DNA from 4 places in the Vibrio sp. YT-19(2023) genome. Region 1 is predicted to be linked to each of the others. Evidence: predicted binding sites of a transcription regulator. Region 1 holds the regulator's gene; each other region holds the start of a gene.

The links. Region 1 encodes CRP, which controls carbon source genes, mostly activating them, when cyclic AMP is high. Its sites were predicted from a motif close to TGTGANNNNNNTCACA; they were not measured.
Region 2: R7E78_RS17100 (NupC/NupG family nucleoside CNT transporter) is a predicted target of CRP. The motif match lies at 2,045-2,060, and genes of this name have one in related genera.
Region 3: R7E78_RS02740 (glycogen/starch/alpha-glucan phosphorylase) is a predicted target of CRP. The motif match lies at 2,831-2,846, and genes of this name have one in related genera.
Region 4: ectA (diaminobutyrate acetyltransferase) is a predicted target of CRP. The motif match lies at 2,340-2,355, and genes of this name have one in related genera.

The regions. Positions count from the first base shown of each region.
Region 1 is NZ_JAWOQN010000034.1:30,447-35,455, reverse strand. It holds gene R7E78_RS19970 (ABC transporter ATP-binding protein) at 1-639, shown strand, start outside; gene R7E78_RS19965 (TIGR02444 family protein) at 636-1,124, shown strand; gene R7E78_RS19960 (hydrolase) at 1,212-2,219, shown strand; gene R7E78_RS19955 (YheU family protein) at 2,253-2,465, shown strand; gene R7E78_RS19950 (phosphoribulokinase) at 2,591-3,460, shown strand; gene crp (cAMP-activated global transcriptional regulator CRP) at 3,701-4,333, shown strand; gene R7E78_RS19940 (DUF1338 domain-containing protein) at 4,470-5,009, opposite strand, start outside.
Region 2 is NZ_JAWOQN010000024.1:13,932-18,940, reverse strand. It holds gene R7E78_RS17115 (tryptophanase) at 1-764, shown strand, start outside; gene R7E78_RS17110 (DUF2913 family protein) at 843-1,454, opposite strand; tRNA gene R7E78_RS17105 (tRNA-Leu) at 1,487-1,570, opposite strand; gene R7E78_RS17100 (NupC/NupG family nucleoside CNT transporter) at 2,132-3,340, shown strand; gene R7E78_RS17095 (DUF3541 domain-containing protein) at 3,395-4,483, opposite strand; gene R7E78_RS17090 (alpha-ketoglutarate-dependent dioxygenase AlkB family protein) at 4,553-5,009, opposite strand, start outside.
Region 3 is NZ_JAWOQN010000002.1:158,880-163,888, forward strand. It holds gene malT (HTH-type transcriptional regulator MalT) at 1-2,375, opposite strand, end outside; gene R7E78_RS02740 (glycogen/starch/alpha-glucan phosphorylase) at 3,110-5,009, shown strand, end outside.
Region 4 is NZ_JAWOQN010000037.1:39,361-44,369, reverse strand. It holds gene R7E78_RS20715 (ectoine synthase) at 5-391, opposite strand; gene ectB (diaminobutyrate--2-oxoglutarate transaminase) at 406-1,671, opposite strand; gene ectA (diaminobutyrate acetyltransferase) at 1,706-2,239, opposite strand; gene R7E78_RS20700 (BCCT family transporter) at 2,554-4,212, opposite strand; gene R7E78_RS20695 (3'-5' exonuclease) at 4,405-5,009, opposite strand, start outside.

The sequences.
Region 1 (5,009 bases):
GTTGCGCCGTTTTCTGGTGGCGAAAAAGCCCGTTTGGTATTGGCTTTAATTGTGTGGCAAAAGCCAAACCTGTTGCTACTTGATGAACCGACCAACCACTTAGACTTGGACATGCGTCAGGCATTGACGATGGCACTGCAAACATTCGAAGGTGCGATGGTGATTGTTTCGCACGACCGTTACCTATTGCGTGCTACGACCGATGACTTGTACTTAGTGCATGATCGACAAGTTGCTCCGTTCGACGGTGATTTAAATGACTATTATAAATGGTTAACCGAACAACAAAGAGCGGAACGCAAAGAAGCGCAGGCTGCGCAGCCAAGCAAAGATACGGCCAACAGCGCAGCTGCGAAGAAAGAGCAAAAACGTCGCGATGCAGAGTTTCGAAAACAGACAGCGCCAATTCGCAAAACGCTGACACAACTAGAAAATAAAATGGATAAGTTAGGTGCTGCACTGGCCGAAGCTGAAGAACAATTGGCGGACAACTCACTGTATGCGGCCGAAAATAAAGCTAAACTTAACCAAGTGCTGGCACTTCAAGCTTCCAGTAAAGCTGAGCTCGAAGAAATTGAAATGGAATGGATGTCTGCTCAAGAAACGTTGGAGCAGATGGAGCTAGAGTTTAATCAATGAGTAATCAACACGCTGAATACACACTCACCCTAGAACACCTTTGGCAGTTTAGTCTGCAATTTTATGGTGTGCGAGAAGTGAAAGAGGCGTGTTTATCATTACAGAACAATTATCACGGTAACGTGAACCTACTCCTGCTGCTCAGATGGCTCGATGAGCAGCAACTCATTTTCCAAGAAAAAGACTGGCCCTTGGTGCAAGACTGTCTAGGTAGGAGCGAAACTTTACTTCACTCCTTTCGCGACCTTCGTCGCCACCTTAAGTCTCAAGTCAATGACGCTTTGTATCGTGAGACCTTGCAGTTTGAGCTGCAACTAGAAAAGCAGCAACAAGCGGATTTGGTGGACTGCATTAACTCACTTGCACTACTCAAAAATGATGGTGACCCACTGACGTTGAGATACTGTCGTCAACTCGGTGGGGAGCATTTGCAGCAAGCCTTTGCTATGCCGGTGCCAAACATTCAACCACCAAAACGCCCATAAATCTGTAGAATACCTATAATCTTTATAAAGGATTATATTAATAAGTTCTTCAACGGACACCGAAGGACCGCATAAGAGCAGTTAGGTATGACACAATTTTTCGCAGCCGCCGGGATCAAAAACCCGCATCTCCAAACGCTTTTGCCGCGTTTTATTCGCAAAAAAGCGTTGTTTACGCCGATTTGGCAAACCCTCGATACATCCGATGGCGACTTTCTCGATCTCGCGTGGAGCGAGGACCCAACCCAAGAGCCTGCACAAAAAAAACCGATTTTTGTTTTATTTCATGGATTAGAGGGGTGCTTCTATAGCCCTTATGCCAATGGGCTAATGAATGCATTTGCTCAATCTGGATGGCTGTCGGTGATGATGCATTTCCGCGGTTGTAGCGGTAAGCCAAACAAGAAAGCTCGCGCCTATCATTCTGGTGAAGTGACTGACGCCCGCCACTTCTTAGAGCACCTTGAGCAACGCTTTCCTGATAATCCCAAAGTTGCGGTTGGTATTTCTCTTGGCGGTAACATGTTGGCGAATTATTTAGCCCAATATAAAGACCACCCTATTTTGAATGCAGCGACTATTATCTCAGCGCCTTTAGACCTAGCGGCGTGTGCAAACCGTATTGAACAAGGCTTTTCGAAAGTGTATCGCCGTTACCTGCTTTCTTCACTGAAACGTAACGCGTTACAAAAGCATCATCTACTGCACGGCGAGCTTGCGCTGTCCTACAACTCAATAAAACGTGTCACACGGCTGTATGAATTCGATGATTTGATCACCGCACCATTGCATGGCTTTAAAGACGCACAAGATTATTACGATCAATGTTCAGGCTTAAGTAAATTACAACAGATCACGCTACCGACACTGATCATCCATGCCAAAGACGATCCGTTCATGACCGATGATGTGATACCGAAGTTTGTTCTGCCAGATAACATTGATTACCGTCTCTTTGAACACGGTGGCCATGTTGGCTTCCTGACAGGAACGGCGTTAAAACCTAAGTTTTGGTTGGAGGAAGCGCTGCCCGCGTATTACGAAAGTATCGCCGCAGATTACCTTTCTGCTGTATCCAAGCAACGAACGCAGTAAACTAGCCGCTCATCATAAAAGTTAGAGGTATTTATGATCATTCCATGGCAAGACATTGCGCCGGAAACATTGGAAAACTTAATTCGTGAATTCGTCTTACGCGAAGGAACGGATTACGGAACCGTCGAGGTTTCTTTGCAAGACAAAATTGATCAAGTTAAAGCTCAATTGGAAAAAGGTGAAGCGGTTATCGTGTTCTCTGAGCTACACGAAACCGTCGATATTCAGCATAAAACAAAATTTTAGACCCTTCACATTTTACCGTATCCCACTCGATGATAAGGTATTGTTACGTGCTATAGTGGGATATCGACCGTGCAGTAGTAACTCTACTGCGCATTACAGGTAAGTAATTTTCGACAAGGTTTGTCATGTCAGCTAAACACCCAATTATTGCGGTTACTGGTTCGTCCGGTGCCGGCACGACCACTACATCTGAAGCCTTCCGTAAAATGTTCAATATGATGAACGTTAAACCCGCATGGGTTGAAGGCGATAGCTTCCATCGCTTTACTCGCCCAGAAATGGACATCGAAATCCGCAAAGCCCGCGAGCAAGGTCGACACATTAGCTACTTTGGCCCACAAGCTAATGACTTCCCGGGATTAGAAGAGTTTTTCCGTAAGTTCGGGCATGACGGCACTGGCAGCGTGCGCCGTTATCTGCACACGTTTGACGAAGCGGTTCCCTACAATCAAATGCCAGGCACGTTTACACCGTGGCAAGACTTACCCGAAAACAGCGACGTGCTGTTTTATGAAGGGTTACATGGTGGCGTGGTCGATGGCGAGGTTAATGTTGCTCAACATGTGGATTTCTTAATTGGCATGGTGCCGATTGTGAACTTAGAGTGGATCCAAAAATTCGTACGTGACACTCGCGATCGCGGCCATTCGCGTGAAGCGGTAATGGACTCAATCGTGCGATCCATGGACGATTACCTCAACTATATCACTCCGCAGTTTTCTCGTACTCACATCAACTTCCAGCGCGTACCGACCGTTGATACTTCCAACCCACTTAATGCAAAAGGCATCCCTAGTTTGGATGAGAGTTTTGTGGTGATTCGCCTACGCGGTATCAAGAATGTCGACTTCCCATATCTGCTGGCCATGATTGATGGCTCATTCATGTCACGCCACAACACGATTGTCGTACCCGGCGGTAAGATGAGCTTTGCAATGGAGCTCATAGTTCGGCCTATCCTACAACAGCTCATCGAAACAGGGAAAATTGGCTAAAAACCTGCCTGCGAAGATGTTTACTTTTCATACCGTGATCATGTGCACAGTTTTGCTTACAAAATCTCAATCATGGCACGATTAAAATCAAGAAATCGTTTTCGAAAAAGGATACTATTTCTTACCGAAACACAAGAGAGCTTGCAGCATATAAAAAGTGCTCTTATTCTAGTAGGCCTAATTCAGGCTTAGCTAAAATATGGATAGCGCAAGCGTACCCTGCAGAGGAAGTGAGATATTATGGTTCTAGGTAAACCTCAAACCGACCCAACATTAGAGTGGTTTCTTTCACACTGTCATATTCATAAGTACCCTTCAAAGAGCACGCTAATTCACGCGGGCGAAAAGGCAGAAACTTTGTACTACATCGTTAAAGGTTCTGTTGCGGTTCTTATCAAAGACGAAGAAGGTAAGGAGATGATCCTTTCTTACCTAAACCAAGGAGACTTTATTGGTGAACTTGGTCTATTCGAGGAAGACCAAGAGCGCACAGCTTGGGTCCGTGCTAAATCTCCTTGTGAAGTTGCTGAAATTTCTTTCAAGAAGTTCCGTCAGCTTATCCAAGTAAACCCAGACATCCTAATGCGTCTTTCTGCGCAGATGGCTCGTCGTCTTCAAGTAACTAGCCAAAAAGTGGGTGACCTGGCGTTCCTAGACGTAACTGGTCGTATCGCTCAGACGCTTCTGAACCTTGCAAAACAACCAGACGCAATGACTCACCCAGACGGCATGCAAATCAAGATCACTCGTCAAGAAATCGGTCAAATTGTTGGCTGTTCTCGTGAGACAGTAGGTCGTATCTTGAAGATGCTAGAAGAGCAGAACCTAATCTCTGCTCACGGTAAAACCATCGTGGTTTACGGTACTCGTTAATCTCGAACTAGAGTGACACGAACAAAATTATAAAAGCCACCAATGGCAACATTGGTGGCTTTTTATTTGCTCATGACCAAATGAGATAGGGTGCAGCGAACACTAATGAGTAAGCTTAACAGGTTAACCCTAAAACTTAGCCATTCGTACTTTCAAAGATTTTGTCAGCTGAAGCAGCCACGAAACCTGGGTACAAATCACCATTTTCCATCGGATAGCGCTTAGCAAATTCATAAAACCCGCCAGGGATAATTTCAGTGCCTTCGCTAAAACGAACCGCTACTTTATCTGCCATGGTCGATGACTGCTCTAGCAACACCTCAGGAGTGCCCTTCACTTCACCACCATTTTCATTAATGGTAAACCCAGCGGTACGCAGATGATTGTTTACCTGCTTCACTTCTTCATATTCATTGAGCTGGTTAACGCTCACCGTGAAGTGGTTTGCTCCGTAACCATGCGCCGCAAGCCAAGATGCGTACTCACTTTCTTTAGCCAACGTTTGGTAATCAGCAAAGCTTAAATCCCACAAGCGTCCACCATGTAAGAATGCGCTATCGTTCAGCTTGTCAGCATCGACTTGTGCCACCAAATTTTTCACAATCTCTTGTAGCTCAGGCGAGCACTCTTCAACTTTTAGCTCACTAATAAATACTTTAGGTTGCTTCGGATCTGG
Region 2 (5,009 bases), on a different contig from region 1:
CCAAGTACGATATTCCAGTGGTGATTGACTCGGCTCGTTACTGTGAGAACGCCTACTTTATCAAGCAGCGTGAAGCGGGTTACGAGAATAAATCGATTCTGGAAATCATCCGTGAGATGTACCAGTACGGTGATATGCTCACCATGTCAGCTAAGAAAGACCCGATGGTAAACATTGGTGGCATGTGTTGTATTCGTGATCATAAGGAGTTGTTCCAGGCGGTGCAGACGCGCTGCGTACCCATGGAAGGATTTGTAACATACGGCGGCATGGCTGGGCGTGATATGGAAGCGCTCGCTCGCGGTTTGTATGAAGCCGCGGATGAGGATTTTCTTCACTATAGAATTAGCCAAGTTCAATACTTAGGTGAGCGCTTACGTGAAGGCGGTATTCCGATTCAATACCCAACGGGTGGTCATGCGGTGTTTGTGGATGCCGCTAAGATTTTGCCACATATTCTAGCGGATCAGTTTCCTGCGCAGGTATTGTGTAATGCTTTGTACTTGGAAGCGGGTATTCGAGCAGTAGAGATAGGATCGTTGCTGCTTGGTCGAGATCCGGAAACGGGTAAACAAAAAGTGTCAGAGCTTGAGTTGATGCGTTTGACCATTCCACGTCGTGTCTACACAAACGATCATATGGATTACATTGCGGATGCGATTATCGAACTGAAAAATCGTGCACATGAGTTAAAAGGGCTCACTTTCGAGTACGAGCCACCAGTGCTGCGCCACTTTACTGCTCGATTTAAAGAGATCGATTAACTCAAGTTTAAATCTAGATAAGCAAAAGGCCGCGAGTTTCGCGGCCTTTTTCGATTCGTTTATTTCTTAGCGTTACACTTACGCCAACTCTAATGTGATGCGAACGAACTGGTCGTCTTGATACTGCACTTCATAATTGAAGGTACCACTGGCGTAAATGCTGCCAAGAAAAAGTGAACGTTGACTCATTGGTCCGCGGAACAGCATCGAAATAGGAGCGATTAGGGCGTTATTATCATCGAAGTGCTGATTTAAGTTCTCAGAAAGCACACACAGCAAACAGCCGTGTTGGTCGTGAGATAAGTCGACGTCTTCCGGTCGAGATAATAACACGGTAGTCCCCAGTTTCTTCTCAATCTCGTTGATCAGCAGCAAGTAGCTATCTAGATCGGGTTGAGGGTTGCTGGGTTTGTCTGCACCGACGCAGCGCTCGAGTAATGCTTCCAGATTTCCGTTCTCACCTTTTGCCTGCTGAGTCAAAGATTTTAACGGCTTTTTAATCAGCTTATAGCGATTACTCTTCAGTTTTGGTTTCAGCCATTTCTGAAGTAAGTCATTACGTTCTTTAAGGGAGAGGCCATGCGAGGACGCGTGAATTTTAAAGTGCAGGTGTAATAAAGCGTGAACCGCAAGCTCACTCAGAAGTTGATTAGCATCTGTAGACTGTCTTGCCTGCTTAGAACTTTGCATTACACTCGAACAAAATTAGGGAAGAAGGATAATGGTGCCGAGAGAGGGACTCGAACCCTCACACCAAAGGCACTAGCACCTCATGCTAGCGTGTCTACCAATTTCACCATCTCGGCATCATGATGCTCTGAATACTCAGAGGCCTCGAAAGAAGCAACGCGAATTGTATAACCAAAATCCACCTGTTGGCGAGAGCAAAATGACGAATTTTGGCTCTTTCGAGTTTGATTGCATATTTATTGGTCACTTTTATGTTTTTTACCATCAACGCCTATCCTTATGCCCTTACTTTTATTAATAGTATGACGACAAAAGAGTGCTTTTGCCTAAATTTTGAACGCTTGAACGTTTGCGTAAATAAATGTGATGAATATCTCTTTTTGTTGGCTATACTTGCGTCCCGTTTAAGCGGGAATTAGGGTTTAGTTGTTCAGGACCCTTACCCATACAAGCCGTCACATGGAGCAGGCCAAGCAACATGCTCGCCAGCAGTGAATGACCCCACGGACCGGACCAGCTACGTTCAATTGCTTGTATAAGGTAAAAATAAGATGTCGAACTATTCGTTCTGTCTACATTCTGGATCTAAAAGTGAGTTATCACTCGCTGCGTTGTCCCTTTCTTCTGCCAATTCCTTTGGCTCTTTTTTCTTTTTCAACGTTTAGTAGGTCCAGCTCATGAGTGTTCTATTTAGTCTATTTGGTATTGTTGCACTGCTAGGTTGTGCTTTCCTACTTTCTGAGGGTCGTTCTTCCATTAATTGGAAAACTGTATCTCGCGCCTTGATGCTACAAATGGGGTTTGCTGCTTTGGTGCTCTATTTCCCGTTGGGTCAAGCGGCGCTGGCGAGTTTAAGTAATGGGGTCGCGGGGCTACTCAGCTTTGCTGATGAAGGGATTAAATTCCTCTTTGGTGACCTCGCTTCTTCTGGCTTTATCTTCGCTATTCGTGTCCTTCCTATCATCATCTTCTTCAGTGCTCTTATCTCCGCCCTTTACTATTTGGGCATTATGCAAAAAGTGATTCAATTTATTGGCGGCGCTATCCAGAAGTTCTTGGGTACGAGTAAAGCAGAGTCTTTGGTTGCAACAGGGAACATCTTCTTATCTCAAGGCGAGTCACCACTTCTTATTCGTCCATTTCTTTCTAACATGACTCGCTCTGAACTGTTTGCCGTGATGGCTGGTGGTATGGCTTCAGTGGCGGGCAGTGTGCTTGGTGGTTATGCTGGTTTGGGTGTCGACCTCAAATACTTGATCGCGGCAAGCTTTATGGCAGCGCCAGGTAGTTTGATGATGGCAAAAATTATCGTTCCTGAGCGTCAAACGCCAAGCGATTACAACAATATTGAGCTAGATAAATCAGAAGAAAGCAACGTAATTGATGCGCTAGCAAGCGGTGCTATGGGCGGTATGAAAGTTGCTGTTGCTGTTGGTACCATGCTTATCGCTTTCGTGAGTGTTATCGCGATGGTGAACACGGGGCTAGAAAACTTGGGTGAGATACTTGGTTTCTCTGGCGTAACGCTACAAGCGATTTTTGGTTATTTGTTTGCACCTCTCGCATGGTTGATTGGTGTGCCAAGCCACGAAATCCTAGCTGCGGGTTCATACATTGGTCAGAAAGTGGTGATGAATGAGTTTGTTGCGTTTATCGATTTTGTGCAGCACAAAGCGACACTGTCTGAGCATACTCAAATTATTATCACTTTTGCGTTGTGTGGTTTTGCGAACATTGGCTCAATTGCGATTCAGTTGGGTTCTATCGGCGTGATGGCACCTGAGCGCCGCAAAGATGTTGCAAGTCTAGGCCTAAAAGCGGTTGCTGCTGGTACACTCGCTAACCTGATGAGTGCGTGCTTAGCGGGCATTTTTATCTCTCTCTAATTTAGATTGAAGATACACACTAAAAACCCGCCTAAATGGCGGGTTTTGTTATTTCTAAGGCTTGGGCATTAAGCCGTAAGGTATCGATTTAAAAGCCTCTGGGTGCTCTTGATAAGTTGGCGCTTTATGTACCCCTTTCCAATCGAGCAGCATGATGGCTAGCACGTTACGGTGTTCGCCGTACTTGAGATCAAAGTTACCGTCGACCGACGGAATCATCCCTTTTTCTGCGTTGATTGCATGACGAATGGCTTGGCGGGTCTTCTTTACGACCGGATCATGGTCCAAGCCTGCTAACAAAAACGAAATGCCGACTTCCGCAATCACGTCTTCTTTGGCGCGCAGTAGGATAGTGTCGATGTTGTTGCGAAAGTAATCATAAATCCATTGGTGTTTCTTCTCGCTTACTCGCTCCTGATAATACTGTGAATCGGCAAAGATGATGTGCGTCATACCATAGAGTTTGTTCCAATACTGCTGAGCTGAAAGCATCTTATCTTTATCGTCGGGGTAGGTGTTCCGGAAGGTTTGAGTGAATTCCTCGACCACATCTTGCTCTCCTAGCTGACGAAGCCAGTAGACTTGGTTTGCAAGCTGAGCTGCCCATGCCTCTATCATCTCTTTGTCCGTAACGTAACGCGAGAAATCGTAGCGCCTAATAATTTTTCTCAGCGTTTTGTCTTGTTTATGTTGTAGGCCATATTCGTTTGCTCTTGCCATTGCGCCAAGCAAATCCACACCAAGATAAAGGTACTCAGGATGGTGTTTAGTCACGGTATAGCGTCGCTGCCCTCGTTCGGTTTCTTTCTCTTGATACGTGGTCAACCTTTGAGATGAATAGAGAATGATGTCTTCTGGTTCAACGACTTCATTAGCAAATTGGTTTAACCGGCTGGCTACTTGTGCCATGTCGGTCCAAATGGCAGCGTGATATTTCTCATCTAATGTTTGGCGGTACATGCGTAAGCCAAAATGGCCCTCTTTAAACGCCGGGAAAGTGAACAGTTCTTGTTCGTAGGTACTACGAATCAACTGCGCTGATTGAGTATTATCGAGAAGCGGTACGTCTTCCTGTGATGCCTGAGCAGCAAAGGTAAGTGAGCAAGAGAGTAAGACCGCTAAGCTAAGAGGTTTAATACGCATAAATCCATTCCCTATGAAGTCCTGAACCTAAACCTACCATCAATATTAATTGAGAATGTAAAAGCTGAGTCAATAGTTGAAAATTTGCCTAAAAGTCAGGTTGATACGTTCATCTTTGGTTTTCGCGGTTTTTGGTACGCAGTGCTTCCAGTGATGCTGGAGCTCGCCAGCCATAATCAGTAAGGAGCCGTGAGAAAGCTCATATTCAATCTCAGTTTTACAATGTAAATTTCTAAGCAAAAATCGACGTGTTTCACCTAAGTTCAAAGATGCGATAACAGGGTTTCTACCTAACTCTGGTTCATTATCTTGGTGCCAGCCCATTGAGTCTTGCCCGTGTCGATATAAGTTAGCGAGAACAGAATTAAAAGTGACATCAGCAACTGATTCACAACGCACTTTGAGCTGAGTTAACTCAGGAGTCCAAGGGTGAGGCTGCATGGTTAAGCCTGAGTAAGTATATGCTGCATCACCGTGCCACGCTTGTAAGCGAGGTTGAAGTACTGACTTGCCGAACATAGTAATG
Region 3 (5,009 bases), on a different contig from region 1:
TCGCCCAGTTCATGGCGGAGGCTCAACTTCTCCAGCAGACCGCCAATGGTTGCACCATCAATCAGGAAGTTTCCGACCATGCCAGTTTGGTTCGTCATTACTAATGCTTCTTTTAACAGTGCCTTGGCTTGCTCCTCATCTTTTTGGCGAGCAGAAAGGACCGCTTCAACCACTAAGTTGCGATTAGTATCTGTGATTAGGTTAGTGCGACGAGCTTCACCTTGGAGGAAATCTAACGCAGCACGAGCGTCGGTATATTGGCCTAAGTTAATGTGGGCGCGGGCAATGTTACGCCATTGCAATTGAGAAAAGTGGTTGCATGCCGATTCAGGACGAACCGCAGTGTTGAGCCATTCTTGCATTGCATCGGTATTCCCGCGCGCTTGCCAAAATAGAATCAACGATAGTGAAGCGTTTGCAGTCCAATCTACGTGGTAAGTCGACTGTTTCATCAAGTGCTGTATATGCTCAATGAATTTACCGGCTTTGTCTAATTCACCGCGTCCAATCGCAATACGCGCCAACATCGAATAGCTATGTAAGTGCTTGCTTGGTGAATGGTTTTCGAGAATTTGCAGACCTTTGTACGCGCATTCTTCCGCTTCATCAAGTCGGTTCCAGCACCAAAGTACTTGCGCGCGAATACGCAGCAAAAATTCATGAAGAGGAACATGCTGAAGCTGCTGATCTTCAATCAGACGGAATGCGGAATCTTGTAGTTCAAAGGCAGCTTGCACGTAACCTTGTGCAATTAAAATCTCGCTTTGCTGCAATATTGCCCATAACGCTTGGTGATATACCTGGTACTGACGAGCTAGCTTTTCAGTTTGTTGCATCATTGGCAAAGCACGGTCTAGTTTACCTAGCACGTGGTTAACTTCACCAACAACCGAAGTCGCCACAATTCGGCTACGGTAAATTGTGTTATCAAGTTGGCTAAGCGCTAACTCCGCTAATTCGAGAGCTTTTTCTGGCTGGTTACTGTTGATAGCCACTTGAGCAAGCAACGCGTTTGCTTGACCTTGATAATGAATATCTAACGCAATGTTACGCTTTTTGTGTTCCTCTTCCGCTTCTTCAAGCAGGTGGCCCACTTGGTTATAACGATGCTGACTTTGAGCCAACCATGCTCGGAGCATCGTAAGTTTTGGGTGGCTGAACAACAGATCATCGTCCAACTTGTTAATTGAGCTTTCCAGTGTGCTGAGTTCGCCTTGGTTAAACATCTTCCAGCCGAATTCGTTTAGGATCTCTACCACTAAGTCCTTATCATTCGATTTTTGTGCATGATGAATCGCTTGGTGTGGTGCTTTTTGTTGTAACCAAGCGATAGCAGCATTGCGGTGGAGATCTTTTTCTTGCTGAGGAATACGAGCTTGGCGCTCATGAGATAAAAACTCGCCAAATAAGTTATGGAACCGGAACCAGTTCTGTTCCCCTTCGAGCGGGTAAATGAATAAGCCGTAACGGTTAAGCGATTCAATCATTCCCAGTGCGTCTTCGCGTTGGGTAAGGGCAAACACTAGCTCATCATTGAAGTGGTCAAGCACGGATACTTGCATTAAAAAGTGACGAGTTTCGTGATCGAGTAAGTCAAACACTTCTTCGACCAAGTAATCCCACAAGTGCGCGTGATTGAACTGCGATACCGACTCTACAGTTTGCGCCAATGTGCGGTTTTGATGTTGGGCTTGTAATGCGATCAACTGCATCGCCGATGGCCAACCTTCAACATAGGTTCTTAGGCTGTTCGCCATGTCTTCATCAATACCATCGGCGATACGCTGGTTAAAGAAGCGAGTGGTTTCTTCGGTATCAAACGCCAACATCTCGTTGCCGATTTCGATCATTAAATCACGAACACGTAAGTTTGCAGTGCCCAGAGGCGGCGCTGCACGACTGGTTACCACAACGGTGAGGTTGTCTGGCATGTGCTTTAAAAAGAAACGCATGGATTCATGGATTTCATCATTCGTGATTAAATGGTAGTCATCAAGCACCACGTAGCACTCTTGATGAAAGTCAGCCATTTCAGCGAACACTTCGCTAAATAGGGAGCGTAAAGACGAGATCTGACGTTTTTCCGCCAGTTTTTGTGCGTTAGCGCAACTGAAGTTGGTGGCTTTGTTTAATGCTTGAAGCAGATAGTTTACAAAGCGAAAGCCGTCGTTATCGCTGTCATCAATGCTGTACCAACCGACGTTTGGCTTATCGGATAGCCACTGCGCTGCCATTGTCGTTTTTCCGTAACCTGCTGGGGATCGGAATAAAACCAATTTGTAGTAAGGCGCTTGCTGTAGTAAGTCCAACACTCGTGGGCGCACGATGGCATTGTGCAGGCGTCCTGGTCGAGTAAGCTTAGATGGAATCCACATTAGTAGTTATGTCCTTATTTATGTATACCCAAATGACTGCAACGTGATCATTCTAGTAAAGCCCCCTTGAAAGCCGTCTTACTGAATGATGTCATCAGCATCAAAAACACTGTTTGAATGCCGGATAATGTCGCTACTGTTGGGGCTTGCGTCCGTCTGAAAAACCATTCCATACGGTCACTTAGATATAAAAGCTAGCGAAAACTAGAAATAACTCACATCGCCTAATTCTAGTTTGTATAAAAAGCGTACAATCCTGTGAGCTGAGTGGGATGTTACGACATCAGAAATGTTCGTTACTTTGATCCACTTCCTAATTCTCAAGGGTTGATGGATTTACCATCAACTACGCCCTTTATTTGTGATTGTCGTCACTTAAATATCGTTTGTTTCGTTAGCGTTAAGATCGCGTTGCACATAGATTACGAAAAGTTCTTCTACGCTGACCGAGTTAATGTGACCGATATTACAATTTTCACATCATCAGATGAGTGGACTATAAAAAGCGTCATGAACGGGTTTTAACCTTTCTCACATTCCATTGTGATCAAAATCACTAAGAACTGGTGCAAAGTTCACTTTGTTGAGATTTGGATCACTAACCTAGCAATGGTACCCCCTCTACGCCCTCAGCCCTCCTCCTTCAAAGGATGAGAATTAGGAGGATGTTTATTCACAGAGGTAAATGCACGATGTATGGCAGATGAATTACCAAAAGACGTGAGAATTTCGTAATGAAACCTACTCAACAAAAACAATTTGACAAGAAGTCGTTCCAAGAAAGCGTAAAGAAACATTTATCTGTAACTTACGCTCATACGATTGAAAACGCAGACAGCCGCGCATGGTACCTAGCAATGGGGCATGCTCTGGCTGAATTTACTACTCTAGATTTGCTTGCGACAGAAGAAGATCCACGCATTAAAAGTGCGAAGAGCGTTAACTACCTTTCGCTAGAATTCCTTATCGGTCGTTTGACTGGTAACAACCTAATCAGCATGGGTCTGTATGAACAAGTAACAGAAGCAATGGCTGAACTGGGTTACAACCTAACTGATCTGCTAGAAGAAGAGCGCGACCCATCATTGGGTAATGGTGGCCTTGGTCGTCTGGCTGCGTGTTTCATGGATTCATGTGCGGCACAAGAATTCCCAACTGTCGGCTATGGTTTACATTACGAATACGGTCTATTTAAACAGTCATTCAAAGATGGTCGCCAGCAAGAAGCACCTGACGCTTGGCGCGGTGTAGAAGGCTACCCTTGGGAAATTGCGCGTCCAGAACTTGCGCAAGAGATCGGTTTCTACGGTCACGTTGAAGTGATTAACGAGAACGGTAAAGAAGTTCGCAAATGGGTACCAGGCATGACAGTAAGAGCAATGCCTTGGGATCTTCCAATTGTGGGTTACGAATCAGACACGGTTTACCCGCTACGTCTTTGGGAATGTCAGGCGATTGCACCATTCTCACTAGCAAGCTTTAACAATGGTGATTACTTCGAAGCTCAGCACGCACTGATCGACGCAGGTAACATCACTAAAGTGCTTTACCCGAACGACAACCACGAGAAAGGTAAAACACTGCGTCTAATGCAGCAGTACTTCCACTCAGCAGCGTCTGTACGTGACATCCTACGTCGCCACGAAGCTGCGGGCTACTCGCTAGCGGATCTACCTAAGCAAGAGACTATCCAGCTTAACGATACGCACCCAACGATTGCGATTCCTGAACTAATGCGCATCCTGATGGATGAAAAAGGTTTAGCTTGGGAAGCGGCTTGGGAAATCAGCTCTAAGACATTTGCGTACACCAACCACACGCTACTTCCAGAAGCACTAGAGACATGGCCAGAGTCGCTAATCCAGCACCTGCTACCACGTCATATGGAGATCATTTACGAGATCAACCACCGCTTCCTACAAGACGTACGTGCAATGTGGCCGGGTGATGTCGCGAAGCAACAGAAGCTTTCTATCATCGAAGAAGGTTTCCACCGCATGGTTCGCATGGCAAACCTATGTGTAATCGGCTCTTACGCAGTAAACGGTGTAGCAGCACTTCACTCTGAATTGGTTAAGAAAGACCTATTCCCAGAGTTCCACGAAATGTACCCGACACGTCTACACAACGTAACGAACGGTATTACGCCACGTCGCTGGTTGAAGTTCTGTAACCCAGGTCTGTCTCAGCTTATCACTGAGAAAGTCGGCCCAGAATGGCCAGCGAAACTAGAGCAACTTGAAGGTATTGCGAAGTACGCTACTGACGCGACATTCCAAAAAGAATTCATGGCAGTGAAGAAAGAGAACAAAGAACGCCTAGCAACTTGGGTGAAAGAGAACATGGGTATCGAGCTCGATACTAATGCAATCTTCGATGTTCAAATCAAGCGTCTGCACGAGTACAAACGTCAGCATCTAGACTTGCTACACGTACTGTCTCTGTACCACCGTATTCTTAATGAACCAGGTTTTGAGTGTACGCCACGCGTTGTGTTCTTCGCAGCAAAAGCAGCACCGGGTTACCACCTAGCGAAAGAAATCATCTTCGCAATCAACAAGATTGCAGACAAGGTGAACAACGATCCTCGCATCGGTAACAAGCTGAAAGTGGTATTCATCCCTGACTACCGCG
Region 4 (5,009 bases), on a different contig from region 1:
TCTTTTAGTCAACGAGAGGATAAACACCGTTTTCATCGTGCACTTCAGCGCCAGTAATCGGTGGGTTAAACACACACGCCATTACCATTTCTTTATTCTTATAAGCTCTCAAGTAGTGCTCATCGTGTTTATCAAGGATGTATAATGTACCTGGTTTGATTGGGTACGTTTCTCCACCTACAACTTCAATCTCACCTTCACCACTCATACAAAACACCGATTCAAGGTGGTTTTGATAGTGAATATGAGTTTCTGTATCTTCATAAATCGTTGTGATGTGGAAAGAGAAACCCATGTTGTCGTCTTTCAACAACATGCGGACACTTTCCCAGTTATCTGAAACAACACGTCGTTCGCTGTTGCGGCATTCATCTAGAGTTCTGACGATCATAATTAAAATCCTTATTAAGATGCTTGTTTGAAATGTTTCGCAGCGATAGTCTCTACTGCATTTTCAAAGATGCTTAGTCCTTGATCTAGCTCTGATTCGCTGATGGTTAGTGGACAAAAGAACTTCACAACTTCATCGTCTGGACCCGCTGTCTCTATCACCATTCCATTCTCGAAACAGTTTTTCGCAATTTCAGATGCCATGTCGCCATTGATACATTCAATACCAACCATCATGCCGCGGCCTTTTTTCTGCACAAACATTTGTGGAAAGCGACGAACACAACGGTCAATAACAGCACTTACCTTGTCTGAACACTGCTTGATGTGTGTTTCAAAATCATCGTTTGCCCAGTAAATTTCTAGTGCTTTTGCAGCAGTAATAAAGGCGTGATTATTGCCACGGAACGTACCGTTATGCTCGCCTGGCTTCCACTGGTCAAGCTCAGGCTTAAGTAATACGACAGCCATCGGCAAACCGTAACCACCGATCGACTTCGATAGCGTCACGATATCCGGTTGGATACCAGACGGCTCGAAACTAAAGAAAGTACCGGTACGTCCACAACCTGCTTGAATGTCATCGACAATCACAAGAATGTCATTGGCTTTACAGATTTTGCTCAAACGTTGTAACCACTCGTTTGAAGCAGCATTTAAACCACCTTCACCCTGCACAGTTTCAAGAAGTACAGCGGCTGGTTTATCCATACCTGCAGAGTTATCATTTAGCATGGTTTCGAACAGCGCAAGACCATCTACGCCAGCGTAACCTTCAAATGGAATACGAGTGACGTTACTTAGACTAGAACCGTTACCTTGTCTGTGATGCTGGTTACCCGTTGCAGCCAGTGCGCCAGCAGTACAACCATGGAAACCGTTAGTAAACGCAACGACGCTGTCGCGGCCTTTTACTTTTTTAGCCAGCTTCAATGCCGCCTCAACAGCGTTAGTACCTGTTGGGCCCGTAAACTGAACCTTGTAATCCAAGTTTCTTGGTTTAAGGATGTAAGTATCCAACGCTTCCAGAAACGATGCTTTCGCTTCTGAGTGCATATCCAAACCGTGAGTAATACCGTCCATTTCAATGTACTCAAGCAACGCTTGTTTTAGTACTGGATTGTTATGGCCGTAATTTAGAGATCCCGCTCCAGCAAGGAAGTCTAAGTATCGTTCACCTTGTTCTGTTTCTAGCCAGCAGCCTTTCGCTTTACGAAAAACGACCGGGAAATTGTTTGAATATGAGCGTACGTTGGATTCCTGCTTTTTGAAAATATCCATGATGAGACCGTTTTTAATTCCTATTGTTTGAGGATTATTTGAGAGGAATGCGATACAAATATTCTGTATCGTGTTTGCCTTTAAAGTGGGCTTCTTCATCCAAAAATGTGCTTACTTGGCCAGAATTGCCGTTCATCGCATCTAACTTTTTGAACAGTGCCCAAGAGGCTTTATTATCTTCCGTGATGGTAGTTTCTACCGATTTAACACCGCCTAATTCCTCTCGGGTGAGAAGTTCTTTCAACATGCGGAATGCTAAACCATGACCTCTAAAGCGAGGTGAGACTGCAACTTGCCAGACAAATAAAACGTCTTGCTCGTCTGGTTTCTGATAACCGGAAATGAAACCTGCGATTTCGCCTTTTTGCTCAACCAAAATACTGGTTTTGCTGAAATGCGTAGACTGTAGGAAATTGCAATAAGATGAGTTCATGTCCAATGGAGGACAGTCTGCAATCAAGCTGTAAATGTCGTCACCATCAGAGATTTTAGGCTCACGAAAAATCCATTTTTTACTTGAGTCTTCTCCAATCTCTGGATAAAGGACCCAAGGTGCTGATGTGATCATGTGAAAATACATATCCTTTGAGGTCTAATTAAATTTCCTTTTTATTATGGGCATCCCTCGCGACTAAAAATCAAATAATCCGCCTTTTCATCGGCATTTTTGTGACACATATCACAAAAATGAACCTATTAACCAAAAGTTAAAATAGTTCGAGGTCTAATTTATTAAATAGTCACCCAAATGCACAGCACAAAAAATAACCAGAATAAGACCGTTTTCCATGCTGTTCATTTCTCAGAGAAAAATAGAAATCCAAAAAAAAGCGGCATGCTTTCGCATACCGCTTTTATCAATAATTTAACTGCTGATACTAGTTATTTTGATTTCTTAGAAACCGCCTTTGGACGAGGTTCATCCATCAAACCTTTTATCAAAGATACCGTTGCAACAAGCAAAACAATAGTAAATGGTAAACCAGTCGTCACCGCCATTGCTTGAGCAGCAGCTAGACCACCACCCAACATCAATGCAATCGCAACCAAACCTTCAAACGTACACCAGAACACGCGTTGTGGCGTTGGTGCATCGACCTTACCGCCCGCAGCAATAGTATCAATAACCAGTGATCCTGAGTCAGAAGAGGTAATGAAGAACACCACGACTAAGATAATGCCGACAAAAGATGTTATCTCAGCCAATGGCATAACATCTAACATGGCAAAAAGTTTTAAAGGTAGTTCTGCGTTAAACACCGCCTCGTAGCCATCATTAACGTATTGGCTAATTGCGTTACCGCCAAAAGCCGTCATCCATAACACACAAACTGAAGATGGGATAAGAATAACGCAAATAATAAACTCACGAACTGAACGACCGCGAGACACACGTGCGATGAACATACCCACAAATGGTGACCAAGAAATCCACCACGCCCAGTAAAACGCCGTCCAGCCTTGAGAGTAATTCACATCCTCTCGTCCAAATGGCATAGATAAGGCAGGGATATTAGCCACATAGGAAACGATGTTCTCGAAGAAACCAGTTAAAATCGCAATCGTCGGGCCAACAACAATAACAAATAGCAATAGCAGCGCTGCAAGACCCATGTTGATTTCAGATAAGATTTTCACGCCCTTATCGAGTCCAGCCACAACAGAGATTAAAGCGAGCGCAGTAATACCAATAATCAATATAACCTGCGTGGTATTGGTCATTGGGACATCAAACAGGAAGTTCAAACCCGTTGCGGCTTGAGACGCACCGTAGCCTAGCGATGTTGCTAAACCAAAAACCGTCGCTACCACTGCAAGAATATCGATAATATGACCAGTCCAACCCCATACACGCTCACCAAACAAAGGGTAAAAAATTGAGCGCATGGTGAGTGGCAAACCTTTGTTAAATGAAAAGATAGCCAGTCCAAGAGCCAAGAGCGCGTATATTGACCACGGATGAAGTGCCCAGTGGTAAATCGTCGCAGCCATCCCTAATGCCGAAGCTGCAGTTGCATCGCCCTCTGCACCACCTAGCGGTGCCCAGTCAGTACGTACACCATTCTCAACGCTCACGCCACCAATCGCAGAACTAAAATGGGACATCGGTTCTGATACACCGAAGAATACGAGACCAATGCCCATACCTGCAGCAAATAGCATTGCCAACCATCCGGCATAGGAGTAATCCGGTGTTGCTTCAGTACCACCGATTCGCACACGGCCCAATGGTGTGAAGATCAATCCGACACAGACAATGACAAAAATATTACCTGAAGCGAGAAAAAACCAGTCTAAATTGTGTAACAAACCCGCTCGTAGGTCTGCAAAAAACGGCTCTACCTGTTCTCGGAATAATAGTGTTATCACAACAAACATGACGATTGCTAAGCCAGAAATTGCAAAAACACGGTTGTGAATATCAAGGCCAAATGGGCCTACCTTTAGCGCAACGTTATCCTGACCAATTTGATAGTCAGTATCTATTGCGTTTACTTTTCCATCGGGGCGTTGAATGCCACCGTTATTATCGGTGCTCACGGATAATCTCCTTAAAAATACGTGACCAAGTTTAAATTACTTTCGTCGGAGTTCGAGTAATGAAACGTCTTCATCACTACCAAGCACATGTTCATAAAACATTGTTCTTATAAGCGGTTACTCAATCCGCCATCATAATCTTAAAGCCCCCTATCTCTCATTGCATTTTATTGTTTTCACCATAAATAACGCCTATTGCCAAACCGAAGATATTGGCATGTTTCGATTAAAGTGATACTGCAGTTGTGCTTGAAACAGCTCCGCAGTTGCTAACGCATCCGTCAGGGCATGGTGAGGTTGATAAGCAGGGAGGCCATATCTTTCACGAGCGTGCCCTAATCGTACAGAACCGGGTTTCTTGCCTTTCAACTTATTGATAAAACCTCTGCATTCACGGCGTTGTATCGCATACTCAATATCTAACGTATCAACAACAGGAAACTGTATCCCCTCTCCGATGCTATTTAGCAAGGCGTTATTAAAGAACTGCCTTTCAATGTTCTTGTAGTGAACAAGTACCACTTTGCCTGACAACGCATCCAATATTTCACCCAAGATCTGAGACAGCTGCTGCGCGTTTTTAACCTCAGAGTCAGTGATACCGTGAATGATGACAGACTCGTGGTTTAACTCTCTGTTTGGGTTAACGACCCAATGAGCAGAACCATTACATTGAACACGATCAATAGTAAACGGCACAAGTCCGATCGTGAGAATGACATCCTCTTCCGAGTTCAATCCTGTTGTCTCAAAGTCTACCGAGACAAATGGCACTTGTTCAATTGGTGTTTCCCCAT